Regions from separate parts of the Pseudoduganella sp. genome, predicted to be linked through region 2. Evidence: predicted binding sites of a transcription regulator. Region 2 holds the regulator's gene; the other holds the start of a gene.

Region 1 (3,639 bases), on a different contig from region 2:
GAATACGCTGAACCGTTCGCTGGGACCGGCTTCCAAGACCGTGTTCGATGCCGGCGGTTTTGAGTACGACCAGCTGACGTTCAATTTGTCCGGGGTGCGGCAGTTCGAGGTGGGCCTGTCTTCGCCGCTTAACCTCGCAGTGGGCGCCGAAGCGCGGCGCGAGGGCTACGCGCTGCATGCCGGCGAACCGGACTCCTGGCGCAACGGCGGCGTGCTGCTGCCGGACGGCCGCAAGACCGCTTCGGGCGCGCAGGTGTTCCCGGGCTTCCAGCCGCGCGATGCGCGCGATGCCAGCCGCAGGGCGTATTCGGTGTATGCCGACGTCGAGGCCAACCTGAGCGCTGACTTGCTGGCATCGTTTGCTGTGCGCGGTGAACATTACTCCGACTTCGGCAACAACTGGTCGGGCAAGCTGGCGGCGCGCTACAACTTCACGCCGGCCTTTGCACTGCGCGGCTCGGTGCAGAACGGCTTCCGCGCGCCGTCGCCGCAGCAACAGTACTTCACATCGACCGCGATCAACTTCATCAACGGCGTCCCGTACGACATCACCACCTTCAAACCGAGCGATCCGGCGGCGGTGGCGCTTGGCGCCAAGCCGCTGGATGCGGAAAAGTCGACCAACTTCTCGCTGGGCGCGGTGGCCAAGGCGGGCAAGGCCAGCTTCACGCTCGACGCCTTCCAGATCAAGATCCGCGACCGCATCGTACTGTCGGAAAACCTGCTGCAGGCGAATGTGCGCAGCTACCTGGTGGCGCGCGGTTTCGACGATGGCGGGGCGCGCTTCTTCATCAACGGGGTCGATACCACCACGCGCGGCGTGGATGTGGTGGCGAACTATCCGTGGAATGCACCGGACTACGGCAGGTTTGACTTTACGCTGGCCGGCAACTACACCAAGACCGAAGTGACGCGGGTGCCGGTGACGGCGCAGCTGGCGGCCTTGAATCCGGCGCCGCCGCTGTTTGACCGGGTGAATGTGCTGACCTTTGAACACGGTACGCCGCAAACCAAGTTCACCGCCAGCGTCAACCACACGCTGGGCGCCTGGAGCGGCACCTTGCGCGCGACCCGCTATGGCAAGGTGCTGCAGCCGGGGACCACGGCTGCGCTGGACTTCTGGATGACAGCCAAGACTCTGGTCGACCTGGAAGGGCGCTACAAGCTCACCCAGCGCCTGACGGCGGCGCTGGGCGTGGAGAATATGTTCGACCAGTATCCGGATGCGTATCCGGCGGCGCTGAATGGGACGGGGAACGCGCCGTACTCCAACTATTCGCCGTTCGGGCGTAGCGGGCGGTTTGTTTATGCGCGGTTGAATTACGCGCTTTAAACCGATAAACCGGTGTCTGACCCGCAGGGTCAGACACCGCTATGCGGCGGCTGCGGGCCGAGGTTGCCGATCAGGCGCCGGCCCAGGGCAGGCCGGCCTTGCACCAGCCGCCCACGGTCTTGCGATGGCCGTTGGCGTCCTTGTCGCCTTCGAACCCCTCCAGGATGTCATAGCACTGGGTATAGCCCGCCTCGGTGGCGGCCTTGGCCGCGTGGCGCGAGCGCACGCCGGAGCGGCACAGGAAAACGATCACCGTCTCCTTGCCCGGCACCGCCGCTGCCAGCTGCCCCAGGAAATCCGGGTTCGGCGTGCCGCCCGGATACACATTCCACTGCACCGCCACATGCTGCTCGGCCGGGATCGACACCCGTCCCACCCAATCCCGTTCCGCGTTGGTGCGCACATCCACCAGGCGCACATGCGGGTCGCACTTCAGCAGCTCGTATGCCTCATGTGGGGTCACCGCACCGGCATAGGGCAGGGACGTGTCGCGTTTGCGTGCATGGTCGAGGATTTCAGGCTTGGAACTCATGTATTTTCCTTTATGATGACTGCACCACAACGATGCATTTGCACTAATCGGTGCGAAAATGCACCACAGTGGTGCGATAATCGGTAAACGCACCCGCATGGTGCGGCTTTCAGTCGTTCTTTGCAGGGATTTGGCTGGCATGATTTCTGCTTAATGTACCATCAGCGTTTGCCGCGCCCAAGAGGCAGCGGCAGTTTTTTCACTTAGGAGATATGCAATGGCAATGACCGCCGCAGACGTTCTGAAGATGGTAGCAGATCACGAAGTCAAGTTCGTGGACTTCCGTTTCGCCGATACCCGTGGTAAAGAACAGCACGTAACCGTGCCTGTATCCCATTTCGACATCGACAAATTTGAGTCGGGCCACGCCTTCGACGGTTCCTCGATCGCCGGCTGGAAGGGCATCGAAGCTTCGGACATGATCCTGCTGCCGGACCCGGCAACTGCCAATATCGACCCATTCTTCGAAGAAACCACCCTGTTCATGCAGTGCGACGTGATCGAACCGTCGGACGGCAAGGGCTACGACCGCGACCCACGCTCCATCGCCAAGCGCGCTGAAGCCTACCTGAAATCCTCCGGCCTGGGCGACACCGCCTATTTCGGCCCAGAGCCAGAATTCTTCATCTTCGACTCCGTGAAGTGGAAGATCGACATGTCCGGCGCCATGGTCAAGATCGACTCCGACGAAGCCTCCTGGTCGACCGACAAGGACATCGACGGCGGCAACTCCGGCCACCGTCCGACCGTGAAAGGCGGCTACTTCCCAGTGCCTCCAGTCGATTCCTTCCAGGACATGCGTTCCGAAATGTGCCTGATCCTGGAATCGATGGGCATCCCGGTCGAAGTGCACCACCACGAAGTGGCTGGCGCCGGCCAGAACGAAATCGGCACCAAGTTCTCGACCCTGGTTGAGCGCGCCGACTGGACCCAGAACCTGAAATACGTGGTGTGGAACGTAGCCCACTCCTACGGCAAGACCGCCACCTTCATGCCTAAGCCAGTCGTTGGCGATAACGGCTCCGGCATGCACGTGCACCAGTCGATCTGGAAAGACGGCAAGAACCTGTTCGCTGGCGACGGCTATGCCGGCCTGTCCGATTTCGCCCTGTACTACATCGGCGGCATCATCAAGCATGCCAAGGCGCTGAACGCGATCACCAACCCAGGCACCAACTCGTACAAGCGCCTGGTGCCAGGCTACGAAGCGCCTGTGAAGCTGGCTTACTCGGCACGCAACCGTTCCGCTTCGATCCGTATTCCGCACGTGGCCAATCCAAAAGGCCGCCGTATCGAAACCCGCTTCCCGGACCCGCTGGCCAACCCATACCTGTGCTTCGCAGCGCTGATGATGGCCGGCCTGGACGGCGTGCAGAACAAGATCCACCCAGGCGAAGCAGCGTCCAAAGACCTGTACCACCTGCCACCGGAAGAAGATGCACTGATCCCAACCGTGTGCGCATCGCTGGAAGAAGCGCTGGAGCACCTGAACAAAGACCGTGAGTTCCTGACCCGCGGCGGCGTGTTCACCGATTCGATGATCGATGCCTACATCGAACTGAAGATGACCGAAGTCACCCGCATGCGCCAGACCACCCACCCGGTCGAGTTCGACATGTACTACTCCCTGTAATCGGGGGCGGTTGCCGGCCTGGCCGGCAATCTGCAAGACGACGCGAGGTTGGCTGTTGCTTTCCTCGCGTTTTTTTTCGGATGTTGTATAGTCGCGGCATGAACACTCGCACTTTAGTACTGCAAGGGCTGGCGTTGCTGG
Region 2 (3,639 bases):
GTCACGCACATCATCAGCGGCGAGCGCAGCTCCATGGCTTTCAGCGACTTCTGCGCAAACGGGCTGCTGTCGCCGCGCAGCGATTCCATGATGGCGGGCACGCTGCCGGCGGCGAAATGGCGATCGATCAGGGCGCGCTGCTTTTCCAGTTCGCTGTCGCCGGCAAAGGCATTGTGCGGGCCGGCGAACACCGCGATCGCATCGCGCAGCGATGTGCCGGGCGTGGACTCGACCAGAGCGGTCAGCGCGGCCAGTTCCGTCTCCGGCACGAAGTAGTCGGCCAGGTCGAGGTAGAGCGCGTCGGCGGCGCCCACGGTCAGGCCGGTCAGGCCCAGCCACATGCCCAGCTGGCCCGGCGCATGCGACAGGAAATGGCTGCCGCCCACGTCCGGGAACAGGCCGATATTCACTTCCGGCATGGCCATCTTGGTACGGCCGGTGACAATGCGCACGCCACAGTCCGGGCCGCCCTGGGCAATGCCCATGCCGCCGCCCATCACCACGCCATCCATCAGCGCCACATAAGACTTGGGGTAGAAATGGATCAAATGGTTCAGCGCATATTCTTCGGTGAAGAAGTCTTCCAGCAGCGCGCTGCCGCCTTGCGGATTGGCACGGCCCACGTCGTGGAAGAAGCGGATGTCGCCGCCGGCGCACAGCGCGCGTTCGCTGCTGCTGCGCACCACCACGGCCGCCACGGCGGGATCGTCGCGCCAGGCCAGCAGGGCCTGCGTCATCGCGCGCACCATGTCGAGGGACAGCGAGTTGAGGGCTTTGGGTCGGTCCAGCGTGATGAAGCCGGTGCCGTTCGTGATCTGGGTGTGGACGTATTCGCTCATGCAAATATTTTAACGCACGACGGGCGCAAAAAAGGGCGCCAATTGCGCCCTTTGGTGTGCTTACACGGCCAGTCCTTTACATGGCGGTGGGTGGTGCTTCGTACGTGTCCGGGAAGTGCTTAATGGCCGCATGGTTATGGTTCTGCACACGGTCTTTGTACTTCATGACCTGGCGATCCAGTTTATCGATCAGGGTGTCGATGGCGGCGTAGAGGTCTTGCGACAGGCTTTCGACGTATACAGTTTTGCCAGACATGCGCAGGTTGATTTCCGCTTTCTGGCGTTTCTCTTTCTCGGTGAGGTTATCTACAGTCAGGATGACAGCAATATCGATTACTTGATCGAAATGGCGCTTGACTCGTTCCAGCTTGTTCTGCACGTATTCGCGGATGGCTGGGGTCACTTCGACATGATGTCCACTGATGGTGAGATTCATACACACTCCTAAAGATGATGTCGCTCTCGAGTTCGTGCACGCCATGGCGCACAGAGGAACCCATGCACTACAAAGATTTGCGGAGGCTTACCGGAGGGATTTTCAACGCTTCTCGATATTTGGCAACAGTCCGTCGCGCAATCACCATGCCTTGTTCTCCCAGCATGTCCGCAATCTTACTGTCGGATAAAGGATTTTTAGGGTCTTCTGCTCCTGTCAATTGCACAATCAGCGCCCGTATCGCAGTCGAGGAAGCCTCACCCCCGGCTTCGGTCGCGACGTGGCTGCCAAAGAAATATTTCAACTCAAACATGCCATGCGGGGTGAGCATATATTTTTGAGTTGTAACACGGGAAATAGTGCTCTCGTGTAGTCCCAGTGTATCAGCTATTTCACGCAACACAAGGGGGCGCATCGCCACCGCGCCGTGGCTGAAAAAATTCTTTTGTCGTTCTACTATCGCTTCCGCCACGCGCAGGATGGTGTCGAAGCGCTGGCGCATATTTTTGATCAGCCACTTGGCTTCCTGCAGCTGGCCGTTCATCTGCGATTCGCTCTTGCCCTGCTTGAGCAGGTTGGCGTACAGCGCGTTCACGCGCAGGCGCGGCACCACGTCGTTGTTCAGGGATACCACCCAGCCGCCGCGGCCCTTCTTCACGATCACGTCCGGCACCACATAGTCCGATTCGCCGCAGTCGAACTCGGCGCCCGGGTGCGGGTTGCACTGGCGGATCACGGCCTGCGCCTCGCGCAAGTCTTCATCGTCGCAGTCGAGCGCTTTCTTCAGCTTGGTGAACTCGCGCTGCGCGAACCAGGCCAGGTGCTTTTCGACAATGGTCAGGGCCATGCGGCGCGTCACCAGCGGCACGCCGGGCATGCGCTTGATTTGCAGCGCCAGGCACTCGGACGCATTGCGCGCGCCCACGCCGGGCGGGTCGAAGCTTTGCAGCAGCACCAGGGTGCAGCGCAGGTCGTCCAGTTCGATTTCCAGCTCGGGCGGCAGGCGCTCGAGGATTTCTTCCAGCGGCTCTTCCAGGTAGCCGTTTTCGTCCAGCGCGTCGATCACCATCTCCATCAGGGCGCGGTCGCGCGGCTCCTGCACGGTGACGCGCATCTGTTCCAGCAGGTGTTCGCGCAGGGTGCAGCCGGAAGCTTCCAGCTGCGGGCGGCTGTCTTCGTCGTCGGCCGACTTGCTGCCGGCGCTGGCGCTCCAGTCGGTGTCGTCGCTGCCGTTGCCGATGCTGTCGCCGTCGCCGGCTTCGTATGCATCGCCTTCGGCGGCGGCGGCGGGGCCATCCGCGCCATCCGGGGCCGGGGCCTCCGGCGTGGCCACGGCATCGTTGCCGGCGCCCTGGCTGATGGCGCCATCGGCCAGCAGGCGCACCGAGTGGTCGAGCGGATCGTCCAGGCGCTCCAGCATCGGGTTGTCGCTGAGCAGCTGCTCCAGTTCCTGGTGCAGCTCCAGCGTCGATAGCTGCAACAGGCGGATCGACTGCTGCAGCTGCGGCGTCAGCGCCAGGTGTTGCGAGGTTCGCAGTTGCAGTGTCTGTTTCATGGCCTTCGCTTACATGCGGAAGTGTTCGCCGAGGTAGACCCGGCGCACGGATTCGTTGGCGATGATATCGTCCGGTCGGCCCGAGGCCAGCACGGCGCCCTGGTTAATGATGTAGGCGCGGTCGCAAATACCAAGGGTCTCACGCACATTATGGTCGGTGATCAGGACACCGATATTGCGCTCCTTCAGGAAACGTACGATACGTTGGATTTCGATCACGGCGATCGGGTCGACGCCGGCAAACGGTTCGTCCAGCAGCACGAAGCGCGGGTTGGTGGCCAGGGCACGCGCGATCTCCACCCGGCGCCGCTCGCCGCCCGAGAGCGACAGGGCCTGGTTTTCGCGCAGCTTTTCAATCTGCAAGTCAGCCAGCAGGGCTTCCAGGCGCTGGTCGATGTCGGCCTTGCTCAATGGCTTGCCGTCGACCTGCTGGATTTCCAGCACGGCGCGGATGTTCTCCTCCACCGTCAGCTTGCGGAACACCGATGCTTCCTGCGGCAGGTAGGAAATGCCCAGGGTGGCGCGCTTGTGGATCGGCAGGCTGGAAACGTCGGTGCCGCCAATGTCGATGGTGCCGGCGTCGGACGCCACCAGGCCCACGATCATATAGAAGGAGGTGGTCTTGCCGGCACCGTTCGGGCCCAGCAGGCCGACCACTTCGCCGCAATCGACTTGCAGCGACACGTCGTGCACCACCTGGCGCTTGCCGTAGGATTTCTGGAGGCCGCGCACGACCAGCGTGCTGGCGCAGGTATTCGCTTCCATGCTTATTTTTTCTCTTGCGTTGCAGGCGGGGTTGCCGGAGGTTC

Evidence for each region. The regulator sigma-54, encoded in region 2, starts transcription at its own class of promoters, with help from an activator protein. The targets are predictions, from matches to a motif close to TGGCANGNAANCTGCTTT.
Region 1: glnA (type I glutamate--ammonia ligase) is a predicted target of sigma-54. The motif match lies at 2,001-2,018, and genes of this name have one in related genera.

The regions. Positions count from the first base shown of each region.
Region 1 covers NZ_JAYSCO010000001.1:86,053-89,691, reverse strand. Annotated here, with positions in the region: gene ACE3TQ_RS00310 (TonB-dependent receptor plug domain-containing protein) at 1-1,333, shown strand, start outside; gene ACE3TQ_RS00305 (rhodanese-like domain-containing protein) at 1,404-1,865, opposite strand; gene glnA (type I glutamate--ammonia ligase) at 2,083-3,498, shown strand; gene ACE3TQ_RS00295 (DUF4124 domain-containing protein) at 3,597-3,639, shown strand, end outside.
Region 2 covers NZ_JAYSCO010000009.1:23,661-27,299, forward strand. Annotated here, with positions in the region: gene ACE3TQ_RS06395 (enoyl-CoA hydratase/isomerase family protein) at 1-839, opposite strand, end outside; gene hpf (ribosome hibernation-promoting factor, HPF/YfiA family) at 916-1,275, opposite strand; gene ACE3TQ_RS06405 (RNA polymerase factor sigma-54) at 1,343-2,830, opposite strand; gene lptB (LPS export ABC transporter ATP-binding protein) at 2,840-3,595, opposite strand; gene lptA (lipopolysaccharide transport periplasmic protein LptA) at 3,598-3,639, opposite strand, start outside.